Regions from separate parts of the Glutamicibacter sp. AOP12-B1-11 genome, predicted to be linked through region 2. Evidence: riboswitches for the same ligand, from Rfam matches in the RefSeq annotation. Region 2 holds a riboswitch; each other region holds the start of a gene.
What was found. A riboswitch is a leader RNA that binds a small molecule or an ion and turns the genes downstream of it on or off. The one in region 2 is predicted to bind S-adenosylmethionine.
Positions count from the first base shown of each region.

Region 1: it holds a riboswitch for S-adenosylmethionine, as region 2 does, so the genes downstream of both, ACT3UQ_RS09400 (flavin reductase family protein) here and ACT3UQ_RS00895 (ABC transporter substrate-binding protein) in region 2, are expected to answer to the same signal.
Region 3: it holds a riboswitch for S-adenosylmethionine, as region 2 does, so the genes downstream of both, ACT3UQ_RS14785 (acyl-CoA dehydrogenase family protein) here and ACT3UQ_RS00895 (ABC transporter substrate-binding protein) in region 2, are expected to answer to the same signal.

Region 1 covers NZ_JBQSYL010000013.1:4,388-11,862, forward strand. Annotated here, with positions in the region: gene ACT3UQ_RS09380 (GNAT family N-acetyltransferase) at 1-176, shown strand, start outside; gene ACT3UQ_RS09385 (DNA-binding protein) at 173-361, opposite strand; gene ACT3UQ_RS09390 (MFS transporter) at 371-1,759, opposite strand; gene dnaB (replicative DNA helicase) at 2,113-3,468, opposite strand; gene ACT3UQ_RS09400 (flavin reductase family protein) at 4,123-4,623, opposite strand; SAM riboswitch class IV at 4,730-4,846, opposite strand; gene ACT3UQ_RS09405 (PQQ-dependent sugar dehydrogenase) at 5,080-6,201, shown strand; gene ACT3UQ_RS09410 (AMP-binding protein) at 6,341-7,475, shown strand, end outside.
Region 2 covers NZ_JBQSYL010000001.1:174,206-181,680, reverse strand. Annotated here, with positions in the region: gene ACT3UQ_RS00910 (ABC transporter ATP-binding protein) at 1-939, opposite strand, end outside; gene ACT3UQ_RS00905 (ABC transporter permease) at 978-1,868, opposite strand; gene ACT3UQ_RS00900 (ABC transporter permease) at 1,884-2,840, opposite strand; gene ACT3UQ_RS00895 (ABC transporter substrate-binding protein) at 2,852-4,492, opposite strand; SAM riboswitch class I at 4,615-4,705, opposite strand; gene ACT3UQ_RS00890 (MetQ/NlpA family ABC transporter substrate-binding protein) at 5,022-5,933, opposite strand; gene ACT3UQ_RS00885 (methionine ABC transporter permease) at 5,959-6,654, opposite strand; gene ACT3UQ_RS00880 (methionine ABC transporter ATP-binding protein) at 6,651-7,475, opposite strand, start outside.
Region 3 covers NZ_JBQSYL010000025.1:59,713-67,187, forward strand. Annotated here, with positions in the region: gene ACT3UQ_RS14770 (MFS transporter) at 1-1,060, shown strand, start outside; gene ACT3UQ_RS14775 (LysR substrate-binding domain-containing protein) at 1,103-2,020, opposite strand; gene ACT3UQ_RS14780 (acyl-CoA dehydrogenase family protein) at 2,674-3,903, opposite strand; gene ACT3UQ_RS14785 (acyl-CoA dehydrogenase family protein) at 3,937-5,163, opposite strand; SAM riboswitch class I at 5,218-5,308, opposite strand; gene ACT3UQ_RS14790 (GntP family permease) at 5,794-7,155, opposite strand; gene ACT3UQ_RS14795 (CdaR family transcriptional regulator) at 7,418-7,475, opposite strand, start outside.

The DNA.
Region 1 (7,475 bases), on a different contig from region 2:
GACAAGGACTGGCCAGTGTGCTGGTGAAATTCGCGTTGGACAACACCATCGCCGGTGGAGCCAAGATCGTGGCAGTTTGCCCGTACGTCAAGGCCTATGTCGCTAAGCACGCCGAATACCAGCCACACCTCGTCGCGACGACCCCAGAGCACCTGAAAGTCCTGCCACGCGCCTAGCTGCGCAGCTCAAGACCCTGCTTGTCCAGGGCTTCACGGAGGATGCGCAGCGCTTTTGGTCCGACGCCATGCAACCGAAGCAGCGCTTTCTCGCCGGTTTCGCCCGCTTGTTCGAGGCTCGTGATACCAGCGCTTAGCAGCGCCCTGGTGGCCGGTGCGCCGATGGCTGGGAGCTCAGTTTCCATACGCCTGGGCTACTTAGGGCCAGCCGCCGCCGGGGATTCGATCCGCGGCGTAACGACCAGCAGTACGATGATCAGGAACAACGAGAAGGCAAAGACCGCGGCGAAGCCCAGCCCCACTGCCACCGTGGCGAAGATGACCCCGCCAAGCGCGGTCACTCCCGCGTTGCCCAGCGCATCCGCCATGGTCATCGCCGAGGAGTTGAACCCTTGTTCCTGCTTGCCGGAGAGGGCCAGCATATTCACGTTTTGGCGTGGGAAGATCATTCCCATTCCAAATCCGCCTATCGCCCAACCAACCACGATGATGGCCACCGACGGGTGGAACAACGCGGCATAAAGCGCGGTGGAGATGGCGAACGCCCCGGCCAGGGCGCCGATTCCGATGCATGCGGAATTGCTTAAACGTTCACCGGCTTTCCCCTGCAGCCACGAGCCCAGGGCCCAGGACAATGCGGAGGCGGTGAGCACCAGACCCGCGCGGTCCGGAGGCAGAAAATAGTCTTCGCGCAGCAAATACGGCAGGTAGACCTCTGTGCCGAAAAATGCTCCAGCCACCAGCGATCGGGTCAGCACCGTGGCTGGCATTCCACGCCGGGCGCTGAAGGTCCCTACGGGCAGCAGCGGCCGGATCGCCAACAGGGCGAGCGCCAACGCTGACAGCAGGGCGACGACGGAGGGCCACCCATTGTCCATGAGCCCAAGCAGGTTCATGGCGATCACCGAAGCCCCGGTGAACCCCGCGAGCAGTAGCCGCTTGATGGAGACCGGACCGAGGGTTGCATCGCGTGCAGAATCCATGCGATGCAGGGTCGGGATGACCGCCACGATCGCGAAGGCGATGAAGATCAGCACCCCAAGGAATACCCAACGCCAACCGAGGTATGTGGCGATCAGGCCCGCAATCCACGGTCCGAGCAACGCCGGGATCACCCCGGCGGCGGCGAAAAGTGCGAAAATTTTGCTGTGCAATTTTGCCGGATATGCCCGAGCGATCAGCACAAAGATTGCCACGGTCACGGCGCCGCCACCGATGCCTTGCAAAATTCTTCCGAGGATCAGCACCTGCATATCCGCCGCGGTGCCGCAGATAAGCAGGCCGCCGGCAAAAATAGCCACGGAAGCGTACAGCGGAATCTTCGGGCCTCTTCGGTCCGAAACCTCTCCCGCAGCAACCATGCCAAGCATCGCGCTGGCAATCGGTGCGGCAAAGGCCAGCGCGAAGTACTTCTGTCCATCGAGCAGCTCACTGACCAGCGGCATGATCGTGGAAACCGCCAACGCTTCGAAACCCACCAAGAAGACCAGGACGAACATGCCCAGGGTGGTCGCCAAATATTTGGCGGCATAGATCGACTCAACCGTTGCGGAATCTACCGCAGAGTCACGTGGTGATGGCATGCGGCCATTCTTTCATTGAACTTCTCGGACGCCGATTCGGCACCGATGGTTAGTGGATGCACCGCATGGCTTTGTAAGCTGAACCCATGCTTAACGAAGATACGCGTCGCCGACTGGTCAAGATCACCGCGCTCTGCCTAGCGCTGATGGTGGGAGCTACCGGGATACTCTCCAGCGGTGTCCTTGGCCTTTTCTAGGCAGCCAGCCCCACGCGCGGCGCGAATGGACGGCGCTTTCAGCACTATCATCGGCACGAAGCCATGCACGGAGAACGCAGCTGAACCAAGGGGCAGGGCCAAGAAATCTTGCGGATTTCTGGACCCTGCCCTGTGCCGTAGGCCTGCCTCGGCAGGCTAGCCGTCGTTCTGCATGTTGCTGAAGCGCGAATAGTGGCCCTGGAACGCCACGGTGATGGTCTTGGTGGGGCCGGCACGGTGCTTTGCGATGATCACGTCGGCTTCACCCGGACGGTTTTCCTTGTCGTAGACATCGTCACGGTGCAGCAGGATTACCATATCGGCGTCCTGCTCGATCGATCCCGATTCACGAAGGTCCGAGATCATTGGTTTCTTGTCGGTGCGCTGCTCGGAACCACGGTTCAGCTGCGAGAGGGCAACCAGCGGAACGTCGAGTTCCTTGGCCAGCAGCTTGAGGTTACGCGAGAACTCGGACACTTCCTGCTGGCGCGATTCCACGCGCTTGCCCGAGCTCATCAGCTGCAGGTAGTCGAGGATGATCATGCGCAGCTCGTTGCGCTGCTTCAGCCGTCGGCACTTGGCGCGGATTTCCATCATGGACATATTCGGCGAATCGTCGATGAACAGCGGAGCTTCGTTCAAGCGACCCATCGTGGTCGCAATCTTCGTCCATTGTGCGTCTTCCACCGAACCCTTGCGCAGATCCTGCAGCTGGATGGATGCTTCTGCCGAGAGCAGGCGCATCGCAATTTCGTTGCGGCCCATTTCCAGCGAGAAGAAGACGGTGGCCATATTGTTCTTAATTGCCGCGGAACGGGCGAAGTCCAGGGCGAAGGTCGACTTACCCACTGCGGGGCGGGCGGCGATGATGATCATCTGACCACCCTTCAACCCCTGGGTCAGTTCGTCGAATTCGTAGAACCCGGTTGGCACGCCGGTAATTCCGTCGCCGGCGTTCGCCGCATTCTCGATCTCATCGACGGTTCCCTCGATGATGTCGCTCAGGCGCACGTAGTCTTCGCTGTTGCGGTTCTCGGCGACCTTGTACACCTCGGCCTGCGCCTCGTTGACGATCGCGTCAACCTCACCATCGGGCGAATAGCCCATCTGGACGATCCGGGTCCCGGCATCGACCAGTCGGCGCAATACGGCGCGTTCGCGCACGATTTCGGCGTAGTAGCCGGCGTTCGCGGCGGTGGGCACCTGCTGGATGAGGTTGTGCAGATAGGCGGCGCCACCCACGCGGGCGATCTCGCTGCGCTTGGTGAGCAGATCGGAGACCGTCACGGCATCGGCTGGTTCGCCTCGTCCGTAGAGATCGATGATTGCGTCAAAAATGGATTCATGGGCCGGGCGATAGAAATCTGTTCCGCGCAGCGCCTCGACCACGTCGGCGATCGCATCCTTCGACAGCATCATGCCGCCAAGAACCGACATTTCGGCAGGAATATCCTGCGGCGGGGTGCGACCCGCTTCCGAACCCTGACTCTCGTAGACCGGCTCCGCGCTCATAACTGACACTTCCATCCCCTATTGACCCTCTGGGAAATACCCTTGTGCCATGATGGCAACACTCAAGCATGTCACCGCCAACCGACGTTATCGTGTCGGCGGTACCTGTGGATATATCAGTCCCAAAGCCAACAGTAGGTCTCTTATCCATAGCCGCAAACTCTGTTATCCACAAGATCTGTGGATAATCCCCCTCTAGCTGTGGATGACCCTGTGTGCGACTTGGGGAGAAGCTTGTGGATTACCCCACTTAAGTTGCGCTAATGACTATCTGACTTGGAGTTTGTTGTTTGCACACCTGTGGATAGAAAGTTAATTTCTTTGTAGAGTCAACCTTCGCAAATGACGTTATCCACAGCATATCTCGCGGGATTCCGGTGTTTTCAACCCGCTTCATCGACTTATCAACGTACCATCCACAGAGGTGTGGATAGTTTTGTGGAAAGAATCTTCGTGAAGAACGCGGTAGTCACCGCTCCAAAAAGCTACTGAAACGTAACTTCGAGGCGAGTAATCCACAATTCGATGCAGAGCACCCCTCTGCGGTCATATGAACTTAACGCGCCCGCGCGGTCCAAGCTCGCCGGGCCAGTTAAACGACTGCGCGCCACTTGTCAGCGAAAATGACAGGTGGCGCGAAGCGAAGACAACTATTTAGACGAGTTCCGGGACTGGTAACGAGTGAAATCGTGAATCATGGAAAATCGACGGTGAATGCTCGGCGACCTTATGGCCATGGACCTGCAACAGGATGACCCAATGGTCTCCGGCCTCAACCTCACTGTAGATCGTCGTGTCGAGCCACAGCGTTGAGTCATGGATGAACAACGAGCCGTCGTCGCTGGTGTGGGTGTCCACACCGCGGAATCGATCTCCGCTCTTGGAAGCGATCTGCCTGCAGACCCCTTCATTGCGCTCGCTGAGCACCGAAACGCCGATTCGATTTGCGTCCCGCAGCTTCGGCCAAGTGTTCGAGGTTTTCTGCACGGCAAACATCACCAACGCCGGTTCCAAGGAAACCCCTACGGTGAATGAGGAGGCGACGATTCCCGTCTTTTCCCCGTTGACTTCGGCGCACAGAGTGGCAATTCCCGATGGGTGCTGGGCGAAAACCTTGCGCAGCGTCAGTGCGTCAAGTTCTTGATTCAAAGACATGCCTTGACTTCCTTTGCTTCATGCCCACCGGTACGGCGACGGTCGGCGGCAGGCTAAAGCAGCTTTGACTTGCTCTTACCCGCCGTCGAAGGTTTAACGCCTCGATGTGCGGTACTTGTATCGTGCGGTGTTGCGCGACACCGAATCTTCACCTGGAGCACCCCGCTACCGTATAGAGGGTTGCCGGCCAGCTAGCCAGGGCCTTTAGCTGACGCTCATGATTCTGATTAAAACGATATTGGCCTAAGCTCCCGCGCGTCAAACAAATTGCTTCGCAAATCGAAATATTCAACCCAAAATTCGATGAGCCACAAGTATTCGAGGGTCCATCGGAAATTTATTCAATCACAGGAGGGTTCGGATGCGGCTGCGCGGCCCGCTGATACCGCTCCCCTTCGGTGCGATACGAAGCGCCCAGCCTCTTGCATAGCGAACGGATCTTGCTAGCCTGAAACCATGCGGCCTCGAATAGCTGGTAATCCGAAGATCACGGTTTTCCTTGGAATTCTCGCCTGCGCCGCGATGCTCACCGGATGCGCCGCCGAAGCACCGCGTTCCCCCGGCGCCACGTCAAGCAGCAGGGCAGTCGATACCAAGTCGCCCGAACCGCGAAGGATCGCAGCCGAGCTAGCCGCCCCCTGGTCCATGGTCTTCGCCGAAAATACGCTGATCGTTTCAGAACGCGATTCGGGGCGGATCGTGGAAATAGATTCAGCGGGCAATGCCCGGCAAATCATCCGCTTGGACGACGTAGTTCATGGTGGCGAAGGCGGACTGCTTGGGCTGGCCTTTCAACAGCCCTACCTTTTCGCCTACTCCACCGCAGAAGACGGCAACCGCATCCAGCGATTCGAACTTTCCGGCGACAGCGGTGCGCTCGCGCTGAGTCATCCGCGGACGATCCTGTCCGAATTGCCATCGGCAGGAATTCACAACGGGGGGCGTCTAGCCATCGGACCGGATTCGATGCTCTACGCGACCGTGGGAGACGCTGGAAATGAATCCTCGGCTCAAGATCTGGAAAGTTTAGGCGGAAAGATCCTGCGGCTGACCATTCAGGGCGAGGTCCCCGGCGACAACCCCTTCCCCGGTTCGCCGGTATTCAGTTTCGGCCATCGCAATCCACAAGGTATCGCTTGGGCTCCCGACGGAACCATGTATGCCAGCGAGTTTGGGCAGAACCGCTGGGATGAATTGAACATTATTGAGCCCGGAGCCAACTACGGCTGGCCGGCGCACGAAGGCATTGCGGAAGATCCCGAATACCGCGACCCGATCCAGCAATGGAGCACGCAGTCCGCGAGCCCCAGCGGCATCACCATTTACGACGGGGTCCTCTACATCGCCAACCTGCGCGGGGAGCGCCTGCGAACCGTGGAGCTGAGCACGCCTCACGATTCCACCGAGTTCCTCGTAGGTGACCATGGGCGCCTGCGGGACGTGAAGGTCAGCGAGACCGGCGAGCTCTGGGTGCTGACGAATAACACCGACGGTCGCGGCACCCCGCAAGAGGGTGACGACAGGATTCTCGGCATCTCCCCGGAGACGCTCATCGACCGAACTGCCACCCGGCGCTGAATTTCGGCCACTGAACGAATTGATACTGCGGTTCTTGGATTGAACCCGAGGTCCATGCCACCATGAAGGTCGCAAGTGCTTCAGCTCACAGGCGCAGGCTGAAGGAAACCACGGATACGAATCGAAGGATATCGCACACATGGTCATGACTCAGGCTAACCACTCGGAACTCACACCCCTGCGATTCCTGCAGCGTTCGGCCGAGGTATACCCGTCGAAGACCGCGGTGATCCACGGGACCCGCAGGTACAGCTACGCCGAATTCGAGCGGCGCGTGCAACGCTTCGCCCAGGTCGTCAAGGCGCGGATCGCGCCCGGGGACCGCGTCGCGGTACTTGCGCCGAATACTCCCGAGATGCTCATGGCCCACTACGCGGTTCCGCTGGCCGGGGGCGTGCTGATCGCACTGAACACCCGCCTGTCGGCGCCCGAGCTGCGCTATATTATGGATCATTCCGAGTCGAAGCTGCTGTTCGCCGATACCGAATTGTTGGCAAATACTTCGACCCTGCGTTCCGAGATTCCGAGCTTGGAAGCGTTGATCGAGATCACCGATGACCAATACGCCGGTACGCGCCCGACCGTCGCCGTGGACGCGGTGCTCTGCGAGCTGCTGGACGCGGCCGGCGAGGAACGCCTGAGCTACGAGGTGGCAGATGAGCGCGCCCCGATCACGTTGAACTACACCTCGGGCACCACCGGCAAACCCAAGGGCGTGCTGTACTCGCACCGCGGCAGCTACCTGAACTCGCTGAGCGAGGCCCATCACCAAGGCTTCACCGCAAAGACCCGTTACCTGTGGACCCTGCCGATGTTCCACTGCAACGGCTGGTGCACCCCTTGGGCGGTCACCGCCGCGGGTGGCACGCACCTGTGCTTGCGCGGCGTGCGCGAGGATGCGGTGTGGGACGCCATTGAGAATCTTTGCGCCACACATCTGTGCGGAGCCCCCACGGTCTGCTCGATCATTGCCGACTCACCGCGCGCCCACGCCCTGTGCGATCCGCTGCGTATCACCACCGCCGGCGCCCCGCCGTCCCCGGCAATCATCACGAAGCTGCAGAAGCTGGGCATCGAGGTGGTCCATGTATATGGGCTCACCGAGGTCTATGGCCCCTACACCATCTGTGAATACCAGGATGACTGGGATCAACTGGATGCGGACACGCGAGCCGCAATGCTCTCCCGCCAAGGCGTGGGCATGCTGACCGCCGAAAGCGCACGCATCGTCGACGAGAATATGGTGGACGTTCCCGCCGATGGGCAAACCATGG
Region 2 (7,475 bases):
CGAGAAGGTCGTGCCGCGAGCCACCTCGAAGCTGACCTGCTGGACCGCCTGATGCGCCTTGGAACCCTGTCCAAACTCCTTGCCGAGGTCCGTCACGCGAATCGCCACGTCGCTGATTTCGGCCGTGTCTCGGCGCTGGTTGGTGGCGTACGCCTGGTCGAGCAGGGCCTTGGTGTAGTCATTGGTGCTGCTGGCAATCAGCTCGCGGACCGAACGGTCTTCGAGAACCTCGCCACCATTCATCACCAGCACCCGGTCGGCGATGTCGGTAGCTACGGCGAGGTCGTGGGTGACGAACAGGACGGTGGTCCCCTTCTGCCGGGCCAGGGACACGAAGACTTCAAGCACCGTGCGCTGCACGGTGACATCCAGTGCGCTGGTTGGCTCGTCGGCGATCAGCAGCTGCGGATTCAGCGCGAAGGCGATGGCGATCAGCACGCGTTGCTTCAGCCCGCCGGATAGCTCGTGCGGGTACTGGCTCAGGCGTTGCTCCGCCCGGTCGATCCCGACGCTGCCGAGCAGTTCGATGGCTTTTTCACGCCACCGGTTCTTGGGCACCGAACGGGACGGGTGTAGGCGGAACACCTCGATGAGCTGCGAGCCGATGGTCTTCACCGGGTCGAGCGAGGCGCCCGGGTCCTGCGGGACCAGCCCGATACCGGCGCCCCGGATATCGCGCCATTGACGCAAGCTCAGCGCGGTGACCTCGGTGCCGCCAAAGCGGATGCTGCCGGTGGTGCTGGCGTCCTGGGGAAGCAGCCCGATCAGTGCCTTGGTCAGCGTCGATTTCCCCGAACCCGATTCGCCAACGATTGCCACGATCTGCCCGGCCGGGATTTCGAGGTTGATCCCCTGCGCGGCGAGGGTGCCTTGGGCGTACCGCACCGAAAGATCCTCGATGCGCACGACCGGGTTGGTGCCGGTGTTCTTGGTAGTCATAATCTGATCCCTTCACAAATTTTGGTCCCCGATGCCGGTTAGAAGCGGAATGCCTTGTTGATTGCGCGGCCGAGCACGGCGGTGAGCATCACTGCCGCGACGATCACCAGCCCCGGAAGCGTGGTCAACCACCAGGCGACGGTGAGGTATTGGCGGCCTTCGGAGATCAGCAGCCCCCATTCGGGTGTTGGCGGCGGCGAGCCGAATCCTAGGAAGCCGAGCCCGGAGATCGCCAGGATCGCCGCACCCAGGTCGACCGCCAGCAGGGCGAGCACCGGGCCGATCACGTGCGGGATGATATGGCGGCGCAGCACGGTGAGGTAGCCGCCACCGCTCATCAGCGCCGCTTGCACGAAATCGCGTGAACGTACGCGCAGCACCTCGGTGCGGACAAGCCGCGCGAAGGCCGCGATCGAGGCGATGCCCACACCGAGTCCCAGCGAGAATGGACCGGGTTCGGTCGCGGTGACCAGGATCAGCGCGATCAGGAAGGCGGGAACCGCCAGCACCACGTCGACGAAGCGCATCGCGACCGAATCGGCGAAACGGCCGGCGGTGGCGGCGAGCAGGCCCAGCAGGCTGCCCACCACGCTGCCGATCAGGCAGGCCAGTCCGGCGGTCATCAGCGTCTGGCTGGTTCCGTGGACCACCCGGGCATAGACGTCGCGCCCCAGGTGGTCGGTTCCGAAGGGATGGGCCAGCGATGGTTCCGCGAGCTTCTGCTGCGGCACCCCGGTGAGCGGGTCCTGCCCGGTGAACAGCCCCGGCAATACCGCCCAGGCGAGCAGAAGCGCCAGCGGGAGGAGCACCCACCAGTTCCGCAACCAGCCAAGCAGCGTGGCCTTGGGCGTGGCGCCATGCTCCGGTCGGAGCGCGCTGCCAGTGGCCAGCTCCACGGCCGGGGTGCCCCGTTCGGTCAAAAGACTCATGATCGTTTCCTTTCCCTAGGCTGCCAGCGCGCGAGGCGAACCGGCGTGGGAGGTGATGATGCGTGGATCAAGCTTCGGATGGATCAGGTCGACGAGCAGATTCACCGCGGTAAAGGCGGCGGCGGTGAGCAGCACCAGTCCCTGCACCAGCGGGATGTCCTGCACCGTGACCGCCTGCAGCACCAGCTGGCCCAGTCCGGCACGGGCAAAAACCGTCTCGGTGATAACGGAACCGGCGAGCAGGGTGCCGATGGTGATGCCCGCGATGGATAGCGCCGCCGGGGCGGCGTTTTTCAGCGTGTGCCGGTAGAAGATCCATTCCTCGCTGGCGCCCTTGGCCCGCAAGACATCGACGAAGGGCTGAGTGTTCACCTCGTGCACGCTCTTGATCAGCACCTGGGCGATGGGTGCGCTGAGGTGGATGGCCAGAACGAGGATCGGCACCGCCAGCGAGAGGAACGAGCCGTCCGGGAACAGCGACATCACCCCGAGCTGCACCGCGAGCACCTGAAGCAGCACCAGTCCGAGCCAGAACACCGGGATGGAAATCATCAGCGGTGGCAGATTCAGCAGGGCGTTGCGGACCCGGGTGCGGCGCGACAGGCTGGCGGCGGCGGTCAACGCGACCGCCAGCACCAGCGCCAGGGCGAAGGCGCTACCGGCGAGCAGCAGCGTGGAGCCGATGACCTCGCCTATTCGGGTGGACACCGCCGAGCCGGAGGACAGGGAATAGCCCAGGTCTCCGGTCAGCAGCGCACCGAGCTGGGTGAAGTACTGCACGATCAGCGGCTGGTCATAGCCGTAGTAGGCCTTCATCTGCGCGATCGTTGCCGGATCCGCAGACGAGTCTGCGGAGAGGAAGATCGTGACCGGGTCGTTCGGCAGGGCCTGCACCGCGAGGAAGACCGCGGTGTAGGCCAGCAGGATCACCAGCAGTGCCTGACCGATGCGTTGTGCGATGTATCCACCCATGTTGAGTTCCTTTAGCCGTTGCTCTTCCAGGCGCCCTGGAAGATTGGTGCGGTGCCGGAGGTGAAGTCGATGTGCGCGTCCTTGTTGGCGCCGTACACCTGCACTTCGTCCCACAACACGAGGGTCAATGCCTTGTCCAGTACCAGCGCGCGCTGCTCCTCGCCGATGAGCTCCAGATGCTCTTCTTCGGTGGTCGCCGCCTGCTCGCGGGTGAACAATTCGTTCAGTTCCTTGTCGGCGTTCAGCGTCTGGTTATTTGTCGCCGGCGCGTAGACCGGCCCCAGGCCGCCGTAGGCGAACTGGCGGGTTCCGAAGAATTCGATCTGGTCATCGACCATGGCGTTGGTCAAAAATGAATTGTCCGCAGCACGGTTGACCAGCTGCACTCCGATCTCCCGCCATTGCTGTTCGATCAGCTCGAAGGCTGGCTTGATGACCACGGAGTTATTCGAGCTGGCCACCGTGATTTCAAGCTTCTTGCCGTCCTTCTCACGGATCCCGTCCGCACCAACGCTCCAGCCCGCTTCTTCAAGCAAGGCCTTGGACTTCTCCGGGTCATAGCCGAGCTCGGCAGACAGATCCACGAAGCCCGGTGCCTGGTGGTTGAGGATCGATCCTGCGAGCACATAGCTGTCCGAGAGGACCGTGTCCTTCAGCGCCTGGCGGTCGATTCCCACCTGCAACGCCTGGCGCACCTTGGTCTCGGCCAGCTTGCCCGAACCGATTCGAATCGCGGCATGGTTGGTAGTCAGGTCCACGCCTTGGGCGGCGAAGATCTGCCCGCCTCCGGCGCTGAGCACCTCTTCGTCAACGGGCTGCAGTCCGCGGACCAAATCGACCTGGCCGGACTGCGCCGCGCCGGCCCGGTGGGCAACTTCTGGCAGGTACTTGACGACCAGTTGTTCAAGGTATGCGTCACCCTGGTTTGCTGCGGTTTCCGGGGCCCAGGCGTAGTCATCGCGGCTGGTGAAGGTGACTTCTTCATCTGGCTTTTCGGACTCGAAGACGAACGGTCCGGAACCGACGATCTGCGATATTGCGGTTTGCCCTGCATTGTCCAGTTCCAGTGTGCCCGGGGATACCAGCCCGGCGGTCACCGAGGAGGTGGAGCGCAGGAAGTTCGCATCCGGGCGTTTCAGGGTCACCTTGACCTGGTTCTCGCCGACGACCTCGGAGCTCTTGTAGGCTGAAAAGTCGACGTTCGGTTGAATCTGCGCGGATTTCACGCCTAAGCCCAGCGCGTCCAGATTTTTCTTGACCGCTTCGGCATCCAGGGCCGTGCCGTCCGAGAATGTGACGCCATCACGAATGGTGAAGGTGAATTCGGTCTGTGCCTTATTGGCGGTGAACTCGGAGGCGATCCAGCCTACGAGCTTGCCGGATTCGGTATCAAAATAGGTCAACCGGTCCAGCACCGAGTTCAGCACATTCGCCTTCTCGTAGAAGCGAGCGGCCTGGGTCTGCCAGTTGTTGATCGGGGTTACCTCGGCAAAGGTGAAGGTTCCTCCCTCTACCGGGGCGCCTGCTTCCGCGGAAGCTGCCGGCTCGGAGCTCTCCGCGGTGGATGCGCTGTTGCCGCCACAGGCGGTCAGCGAAAGACCTAGAACTGCGAGTAGTGCTGCGGCCTTCAGGCTCAGTGGTGTGTTGCGCATTTTCTGGTGTTCCTCTCGGTAATTTCCCGAGGATTACGCCGAAATCCCGATCCTGCCGCGGTATTGCGGGGCGGGAAGAAGGCAGACTTCTCCCCTGTGCGGACCGTTGCGAAATCTAGCAATCTCCATCGGTCCTGGCCTTAGCACCGCTCCCTGCCGGGATGGTTGCTGCAACGTCAACGAGCCAGGTCTCTCGGTCGCTCTGGATGGTTATCATTCGGTGTCTTTGCCGAACAATTTAAGTCTGCGCGCGCAGGTGCGGTGTGACCAACCATGACGTTATATACGCGTCACGAAGTCATCCCAATACACACTTTGGGGCAAAAACAGGCCCTGAAGCCGGTCACTAATCGTCATAAGTCAGTTCGTGACGCTGCTGAAAAGATTTCCTTGACAGCAGTATCCCCGGCCCCGCGTGATCAAGGGTGGATTTGCTCGCTCGCCAACGAAACATTCGGGATAAAAGCGAACGGCCAGCCCGAACCTCTCTGGTTCAGGCTGGCCGTTCGCATAGTTCCAGTGAGCGGCCCTACTCGGCGGATACCGGAGTCAGCACTCCTTGGACCAACGGATCCTCGGTGTTCTTCAGGTATTCCTGCAGTCTTGGATCGGAGAACACCTCGATTAGCTTGGCTGCATCGGCAGTTTTGGAGAACTCGGTGCCGAAGATCAGCTTGGAGGCGAAGGTTCTAGGCGGTTCCGGGAACAGGATTCCCTTGTCGCGGCCGACCTTTCCGGCATCGAACTGCGACACGTATCCGATGGCTGCATCCACATCGTCTAGCATGCGCGGCATGGCGAGGAGGTCTGCTTCCTTCAGCTCGAAGCCGCGCGGGTTGTCAACCACGTCGGCCATCTTCGCGGTACGCGGTTCGATGTCGGGGTTCAGGCCGAGCAGTCCCTCGCGCTCCAGGAGCCAAAGCGCTTGCCCCTGGTTGGCGACGTCGTTAGGCAGGAGCAGCGTCGACCCCTCGGGGAGAACCTCGACCGATTCGTAGCGGGTGGAATACAGACCGAAGCCCCATTGGTACAGTTCAACGGTTGGCGTCAATTCCACGCCGGCGGCTTCTGCCGATTGCCGCATGTACCACTCATGTTCAAAGATGGTCGCGTCGAACTGCCCTTCGGCCACGGCGCGGTTCGCCTGGATTGGATCCTGAAGCCCAATGGGTTCTATCTCGATTCCATAATCCGGCGCGATGGTCTCGGCCACGAATTTCAGGATCTTCTCTTCCCCGGCCATTGCCGGTTCAAAATGGACCTTGAAATTCGTTTTGCCGGGCTCGGTGGACGCGAGCGCTGGAGCGGACTTTTGCTGAACCAGCAACGCGCCAAGGACGAGCGCCACAATGGTCGCGCATGCCGCGATGGTCCAAGGCAGTTTCGCGGTGTTTTTACGCAGAGTGAAGCCATGGTCATGGCCTTTGGGTGAAGTCGTCATGTTCTTCTCGTTTGTTCTAGGGCGCTTAGGGGCGGGCCAGCGCGCGGGCGATGCGATCGCCGAGGAATTGGACTGCTTGCACGGTCAGAATGAGCGCAAGGATCGTGGCAAGCATGACATTCATGTCGAACCGCTGATAGCCGTAGGTGACCGCCAGATAGCCGATGCCGCCGGCCCCGATGGTTCCCGCGATGGCCGAATACTCGACCATCGAGATGGTGTTCAGCGTGACGGCGGAGGCCAGGGCGGGCAGCGCCTCACGGATCTGGGTTGCCCCGATGATTTGCAGCGGCGATCCACCGGTCACCAGCCCGACGGCCAGGTTCTCCTTAGGCAGATCATTGAGCGCGTTCTGCACGAGCCGCGCGAAGAAGGGAATGCCCGCAATGGTCATCGGCACCACTGCTGCCCAAATGCCGATGGTGGTTCCGGTCACCCATTTGGTGAATGGAATAATCGCCGCCATCAAGACCAGGAACGGCAATGAGCGTCCCATGTTGACGAACCAGCTCAGTGCCGCATGGCTCTTGTCGTGCGGAAAGAGACCCTGCCGGTCGGTGTTGAACAGCGCCAAACCCATGATGCCGCCAAAAATGATCACCAAGACCATCACGATGCCGACCATTGCCCAGGTCTGTCCATAGGCAGGAAGCATCAGGGCGGGCAGTTCGTTCCATGGGGTGTCGGTACCGACCGCTGCGCTTTCGGTTGGGATTCTCATACCGCCACCTCGATGCGTTCCGCGCGGTCGGCCACACTCGCGAGGAGCTGCTGGGATCGTGGCGTGGCGCGCAATCCCCATCCAGCCAAGACGGCAATAGCTCGTTCTGCGGCAATGCCCGCGAGACCGATTTCAACGCGGCCCAGCGTTCCCTCGTGGTGTGCTTCCACGGAGCCACCGAGCAGCGCGACCCGCGCGCCATGTTCGGTTCCCAGCCGGGATATCCAGGCTGGGTCCACATTTGCCGCCTGGTAGGCCACGGTCAGCGTGAAGTCGTAGCCGGCGGGCACCAGATCGGGGCGCAATGGCAGAAGCTTTGAACCGGTCACCGATCCCGGATCCGCTACCAGGCCTCGAAGTTCGCCGTACTCGGCGATTCGACCGCCATCGAGTTGCGCGACGCGGTCGGCGATATGGCGCACCACATCCATCTCGTGGGTGATCAAGATAATCGCCAAGCCCAAGTCGGTGCGCAGGGAATCAAGCAGTTCCAGCACCTGCGTGGTGGATTCCGGGTCGAGCCCCGAGGTTGCTTCATCGGAGAGCAGCAGACGCGGACGCAGCGCCAGCGCTCGGGCAATGCCCACGCGTTGGCGTTGGCCACCGGAAAGTTCTCCGGGGTACGAATTTGCCCAATCCGCCAGACCTACGCGATTCAGGAGTTCAGCGACCCGGTTTTCCATCTCGTGGTGGACTACTCCCAGGTTTCGCAGCGGCAACGCAACGTTTTCGGCTACCGTCATGCGGCGCAAAAGGGCCGAGTTCTGGAAGATCGTGCCGATGGCACGACGTTCGGCGCATAGTTCTTTGCCAGAGAGCAC
Region 3 (7,475 bases), on a different contig from region 2:
GGTGGGCCGCAAGGGCGTGCTGATCACCTCGATGGCAATGATGGGCGGCGCATCGACGCTGATCGGCCTGCTGCCTCCGGCCGCTCAAATCGGCATGATCGCGCCGATCGCGTTGATCACGCTGCGCATCGTCCAGGGCCTGGCCGTGGGCGGCGAATGGGGAGGAGCCATGCTGATGGCGCTGGAGCACGCCCCGAAGGAACGCCGCGGCTTCGCCGCGAGCTTCGCGAATATGGGTGGACCGGCCGGTGCGGTGCTGGCGACCCTCGCAGTTTCCGCGGTCTCCATCCTGCCCGATGACCAGTTCCTGGCTTGGGGCTGGCGAATCCCGTTCCTGATCAGCATCGCGCTGGTAGGCATCGGCCTGATCATCCGGCTCAAGGTTGCCGAGTCCCCGCTCTTCCTCGCCTTGGAAGGCAAAGCCGAAGAACGCAAAACCCCTTTCCTGGAGGTCATCACCAAGTACCCCGGTTCGGTGATCCGCGGAACGCTGGTCGGCATGAGCTCCTACACGGTGCAGGGCCTGATGACCGTCTGGGCCGTCGCCTATGTGGTTGAAGAGGTCGGCATGGACCGCACGGCCGTGCTGAATGTGAAGGCCATCGGCGCTACGCTGACCGTTATCGGCATCTGGTTCGCCGCCCGCTACTCCGACAAGCTCGGTCGCCGCCCGGTCATGATGGTTGGCATCGCCGCCGGCGCGGTAATGGCCCTGCCGATCATGTGGATGCTGGAAATGGGCGAGCTGTGGCTCTTCGCCATCGCCCTGTTCATCGCCAACGGCATCATCCAGGCCACGATCTTCGGACCCTTCGGCGCTTTCACCGCCGAGCTGTTCCCCACCCGGATCCGCTATACCGGCGCTTCGCTGGTGTACCAGCTCTCCTCCACCGTGGGGGCAGGCTTCACCCCGATGATCGTTACCGGCTTGGTGCTACTCGGTGGCGGAACGCTGTGGATCGCCGGCGCCGTCTGGGCGGGCGCATTCATTGTCGCCGGGCTTGCCATACGTGGGGTGAAAGAGGGCCGCGAGGCGGATCTCGAAGCGGAGAACCTGTAGCCTCGCTGAACAGATCCAGGGTTGGCTGGAGTCGCAAAGACTCTAGCCAGCCCTGTTTTCTTTTTCGGCTCCAACCTCTTCACAGAAGTCGAGGAATGCGCGCAGCCGCAGGCTCGGACGGTTTGATGCAGTATAGGCGACACAAATATCGCTCTCGCCGACCGGACCCTCAATTTCCAGGATCGCCAGCGGCAGTCCGTCATAGCTGAGATTGACCGGGGGCCGCTGCACCAGCACCGTGTAGCCCAAACCCCGGGCAACCAAACCGCGCACGGCCTCGAAGCTCTGCGAACTCCAACGCACCTTGGGATCCAGGCCCGACATCCGCAGATTCACCAGCTGGTTATCGCGCACCGTCGGAATGTCCAGGGACACGAAATCGTCTCCCGCCAATTCCGACAGCGCCACACTGCCTCGCTTGGCCAGACGGTGGTTGCCTCCGACCAGGACATATGGCCGCCCCGACATGACGCGGCGCCACCCCACGTGCGGCAGGAGATGCCGAGTGTGCGTGAGCACCGCATCCAGATGCCCCTGCAGCATCCGCTCCTGCAGCTCGGCGCCATCTCCCTCGAGGAGGGTCACCTGCAGGTCCGGGTGCACGTTGGTGAAGCGTTCGCAGATCACCGGAATCCAGAAGGCCGCCAGCGAGGAGTAGCAGCCGATGACCAGCGGTCCGGAGAGCTTGGTTTGGCGTTCCACGATTTGATCCTGCACCTCTTCGGCATGGCGCACCAGCTGCTTGGCATCGTGGAGGAAGTCCGTACCTACCGCGGTGAGGACCACGCCGCGCGCCCGGCGCCGCACCAGCAGCTGCGATCCCACCACCCGTTCAAGTTCGTCCATCGCCTGCGACATGGCGGCCTGCGAAATATGGCAGGCGCCGGCGGCCGCGGAGATGGACCCGGTTTCGGCGACGGCGACAAAATACTGTATTTGACGCAGGGTGTAGTTGATCACCCACTCAGTCTAGCCAGCGGCCTAAAACCCACCGAAGCGGATTCCATGAAGCATGCTGCGCACAGCCGTTCGGAACAACCTGGTCGGAGGCGCCTTGGAGCGGACACCTACAATCGAGATGCCCGTTATCTTCAGGCATGCCCGCTTATTGAAGAGGATATAAGTTGCCGCGATGCAGAACTTTCAGAAATACGCTGAGGATCCTCTTCGGGAGGGGAGCAGCCCAGCCCCTATCCCGAGCTGGACTTCATCGAACCGATCATCGCGGTCGTGGCAGACGAGCGCCAGCGCTACAAGCTCGAACAAGAGCTTTCAAGCATCGAGGTCAGCTGGGAGACCCGCGGAGTTTTCGACTGCGGCGAGCATCGGATTGCCGCTGGAGATGTCCTCTACCTCGCGCATTCATTTCTGGCACCATATGCCACGGATTCTGCAGGGAACATGCGCTACGGAATCATGCAATCGCCGAGTCCGAGCGCCGCCTACTATCGGAAGGACACCGCGGACCGCGAGTTACCAGTGCTTTATCTGCAGCGAGTTGTTGTGGGCGAGGTGCATCCAGGGGGTACCGGCGAGCTGCTCGGTGATTGTTGCGCTACACGCTGCAGGCCCGGCGCTCAAGATGAGGGCTGGGCCTGCCCGCTCTGTGGATGCTACTTCGAGGCGCCGATGGCCCAAACCCGCGGCAGCTCGGTGCCGTTGACCGCCAGGTCGCCGATCAGCCGGGCCTTGAACACCCACGGGTTGTGGTTGCCGGCGGTGCGGGCATTGCGCCAGTGCCGATCCAGGTTCTTCGAAACGCTGGTGGCCGAAGCGGCCAGCGCGTCGAAGGCGTGGGTGATCGCGTTGAGCACCAGCGGGGTGAGCACCACCTGGGCCTGCGCACTGGCCAGCTCGGCCGCATCATTGGCCGCCTCGTCTTCCTCCGCCGTCGCCTCGCCCTCGTGCAGCGCCAGCGCGGTTTCATAGGCTCCCTGCAGGGACTGCGACACGCGTTCCACGGTTCCGGCCGCCGCGAACGCAGCCGCCGACACCTCGCCGATGACCTGCAGCAGCTGCGGATCTTCGGCGGCCACGTTGGCGGCGCCGTGGCTGAAGGTGCGCTTGCGGGCCTTCAGCTCGGCGGCGAAGTCGCGTTCGGCGGCCTTGGCGGACCCGGCCAGCACCACCAGCAGCACCTGCTGGTAGAAGGCGGTCTGGTACTTGAAGCGGGTGTCGAAGTCGATCAGGTCCTCCTCGGCGACGACCGCGTCGGTGAAGGTGGAGGTTCCGGTGCCGGTGGTGCGCTGTCCGAAGCCGTCCCAGTCATCGGCCAGCACCACGCCGGGCTGGTGCCGGTTGACCGCGGCGATCACGCGCTTGCCGGTATCGGTGCGCTCGGCGTAGGTATCCAGCCAGTCGGCGAAGATCGAGCCGGTGGAATAGTACTTGGTGCCGTTGACCAGGAACCCTCCCTCGCCATCCGGGGTGACCTTGGTGATCACCTCGCCCACCTTCACGGTGCCGATCTCGGTCCAGGAATTCCCCACCAACTCCCCGGCGGCAAAGCGGGCCAGCCACTTGTCGCGCCCCGGCCCCGGGGCGGCTACCAGGCGGTCTTCGACGAAGGCGAAGTGGGCGCGCAAGGCCTGGGCGATGCTGGAGTCCGCGGCGGCCAAGTCCACGAGCAATTCGAAGAGCTCGGCCAAGGTGGCCCCTGCCCCGCCGTGGGAGACCGGGACGCGCAATGCGCCGAAGCCGGCGGCGGCCAGCTCGGCCACCTGCTGGTGCGGCAGTTCTCCGCTGCGGTCGCGTTCGGCGGCGCCGGCGGCGATCTTTTCAAAGTGCGGGGCGAAGCGGGTTTTCAATTCAGCCAGGCGGTTGGCGGTGGCAAGTACGGTCATCAGTTCGGTCCAATCCGTGGGTGCGGTTGAGGTTTAGGTGTAGAGCGAGAGCGGCTGGGTTTCCCCGCGCAGGAAGTACGCGCCGACCTCGATTTTCTTGTAGTCCACCGGGTCGTGCAGCGAGTGGGTGCGCACATTGCGCCAGAACAGATCCAGGCCCACATCATTCTGCGTAGAGGAGGAACCGGTGACCTCGAAGATGCGGTTGGCGACCTCCACGCCGATCTCGGTGGAGACCACCTTGGCCTCGGCGATTTCCACCGCCAGCGCCGCGCGTTCGGGCTGGGTGACATTCCCGGCCTTGGCCAGCAGCGCATCGAATTTGCGGCCGAGCTTCTCGGCCAGGGCGGCCACCGCGGCGGTGCGCGCCTTCAGCTCGCCCACGGTGCGCTGGAAGACGACGTCCTGGGAGTAGGTCTCCGCCGCCGAGAGGAACCAGGCGTTCTTGCGGCCCAGCAGGATTTGCTTGCCGCGGGCCAACGCGCCCTCGGCGATGCCCAGGTAGAAGTTCGCGAAGGCCAGCTGGATCCCGGGGGTGAGCAGGGTGGACACCGGCTCGTCGGTCACCGCCCCGAGCAGATCGGCGGCCTCGATGCGCACGTTGTGGTACTTCAGCGAGTTCGAGGCGCTCAAGCGCTGGCCCAGGTAGTCCCAGTCATCGACGATTTCCAGCCCTTCCCGGTTGCGCGGGAGGACGAAGGCCAACACTTCGCCGTGTCGCGGGCCTCCGGAGACCTCGGCGTTGACGACGATCATCTCGCCGACTCCGGAGCCGGTGGAGAAACGCTTGAAACCGTTCAGCCGGAAGCCATCGTCCTCCGCGGTGAGCGTCAGCTGCGGGTCCACCGGATTCACCGAATCGCCCCAGAGCCAGCCTCCGGCCACGGTGCGCCGCCACCACTCGGCCTGGGCTTCGGCCGGAGCGTAGAAGGCGATGCCGGACTGGTTGATGTAGTGGTAGGCCAGCAGCTGGGAGATGGACCCGTCGGCCGCGGCCAGGATGCGGATGGTTTCAAAGGCGGTGGCCCAGTGCGCTCCGGCTCCCCCGAATTCGGCCGGAACCAGCAGGTTCAGCAGCCCGGCCTCGCGCAGCAGCTGCACCTCGGCGAAGGGCTGCTCGTGTTTGCGGTCGCGCTCCAGCGCATCGGCGGCCAGGGTGGCCGCGACCTGCTCGGCGATCTCGCGCCAGTGGGCGAGCTCGGCCTCGTCTGCGCTCCCGGTGTAGGGAACGCGGGGCAGTTGCGTGCTCAGTACGGTCATTTTCGTTCTCCCTTAGAGTCTTGCTCCGAAGGAAGCAGAAAGTTGCTTTCTGCTGATCCATCGAACCTGGCGTTAGCACTAGCTGCGGAATGCAGGCTTGCTGCGGCGTCGTCGAGCCAGGTCTCTCAGCCGCTCTGGATGGTTGGTACTTCGAGTGAAACACCGCGGCATGAGCGGATGGAAGGAGCACGTCATCCGACGGAATAGTCGGTCAGAAGTCGTCATAAAGCGAGATTTCCGGCGGACTTGGACCGCCCCGAAGGCGCTGGGACGCCGTCATACTTCTGGAGGTTACGTCATCGGCGATCGGAGAGCTTGATATCCGGATCCAGCATCAATCGTCCGGGCACCTGTCAGGGGGATCTCGGTTTCTCAATTAGCCGACAGCGATAAGCGTCAGCGAATGCGGGGGTGGATCATGGATCCAGCGATCAGGCATCCCGGATGGCCGGATTGCCGGTCGTTGTTCCCATGCCCGTAATCCTTGCCCAGCAAGCCAATGGGGAAAGCTGGGCTGTGCTCGAAGTTGCAGCCTTGCCTTGCCTATTGCGGCCATCCCGCCAGTTAAACCAATAACCGCGCCATCCTCTGATGGCGCGGTTATTGGTTGATGCAGGCTTCTTGGATTTACTAGAGCAGGAATGCCCCGAGGATCCAGACGGTAGCAAATGCGGCGGTGCCCTGGATGGCGGTGGCCACGCTCAAGGTCTTGTAGGCCGTGATCACCGGGATGCGGCTGAGCTGGGAGACCACCCAGAAGTAGGAATCGTTGGCATGCGAGACGACCATCGCGCCGGCGCCAACTGCCAGGACACTGAGCACCATGCCCAGTTCGGAGTCCAGACCGAGGGATCCGAGCATCGGGGCGACCAGCGCCGAGGTGGTCACCATCGATACGGTGGATGAGCCCTGCGCCGACTTCAATGCCGCGGCGATCAGGAATGGCACAGCCAGTCCGAGACCCAAGCCGCTGAGCGAATCGGAGAGGATCGTGGTCAGCTCCGAGGCTGCCAGCACAGCACCAAAGGCTGCGCCGGCACCGGTAATGAGCAGGATGGGCGCCGCGGTGCGCACGGCTTCGTGCATCTGCTCGTTGAAGTCGGCAAGCTTCTTATTGCCGTTCAGCAGCAAGGTCGCGGCGAGCAAACCGAAGATCAGCGCGATCACCGGGGTGCCGATGAAGGACAGTGCTTCCAGTGCGGCGCCTTCGCCGAAGGGATGCGATGGAAGCTTGGCGATCGATGCCGCGCAGATCAAGACCAGCGGCACGAGGATCGGCAGGAAGGCCAAGCCAGGGCTTGGCAGCTTGCCGAAGCTTGCCCGCAGCTGCTCGTAATCTATTTCGGCGATGTCGTTCTCATCCTCGGATGGCAGCGGAGTCCAGGTGGACTTGTTGAAGCGGCTGGCATAGAACAGCCCGGCCATGGCCGAGACCACTGCCACCGGCAGGCCGATGGCGATGATCAATCCGAGGTTGTCGGCGATGCCGATGGACTCGGCGGCTGCCAGCGGTCCTGGGGTCGGCGGGACCATGGTGTGGGTGGCATACAGGCCGGTCATCAAGGCAATGGAGGTGGCCAGCGTGGAAACACCGGTGCGCAGGGTGATGGCCTTGCGCAGGGAGTTGAGCACCACGTAGCCCGAGTCGCAGAAGACCGGTATGGAAACGATGTAGCCGATGAGCGACAGCGTCAGGTTGGGGAATCTGGTGCCCAGCACCTTGATCAGCGCATCGGCCATGGAGATCGCGGCCCCGGAACGCTCCAGGATGATGCCGATCATCGTGCCGAAGAGGATTACGAGGCCAATATTGCCCATGGTGCTGCCAAAGGCGGTGGTCACCGTGGAGGCGACCTCGGCGATGGGGATCTTGTAGGCGAAGGCCGCGAGGATGGCCGCGCCGATGAGGGCGAGGAAGGGGCTGATTTTCCAGCGTGCGGTGACCAGCACAATGGCCACCACGAGGATCAGCAGAACGAGGAGTTCATACACGGCGAGTTGGCTCCTTTGCCAATATCTGTGGCCCCCAGCCCGAACCTGCAATGGCGCAGGCGGTCGTTCTGGGTGCGAGTTCCGGCCCGTTGCTGCCGCCCGCTATTCCGCCAGGTCAAGCTGCTCAGGCTTTTCCTGCGAAGGCTGTTTCGGCCGGGAGGACCGGTTCAGCGGGCGCTCAACTTCGAGCATCTTGCCAATACTAGGGACTGCGGACTCAATCGCCTATGGGCGCACGCCCATATTCTTATGCCGGAAATTCCTAGAATATGTGTTTCTGGTCTAGGGCGACCGCTGCGTAGATGGCATGCTGCAGCCGC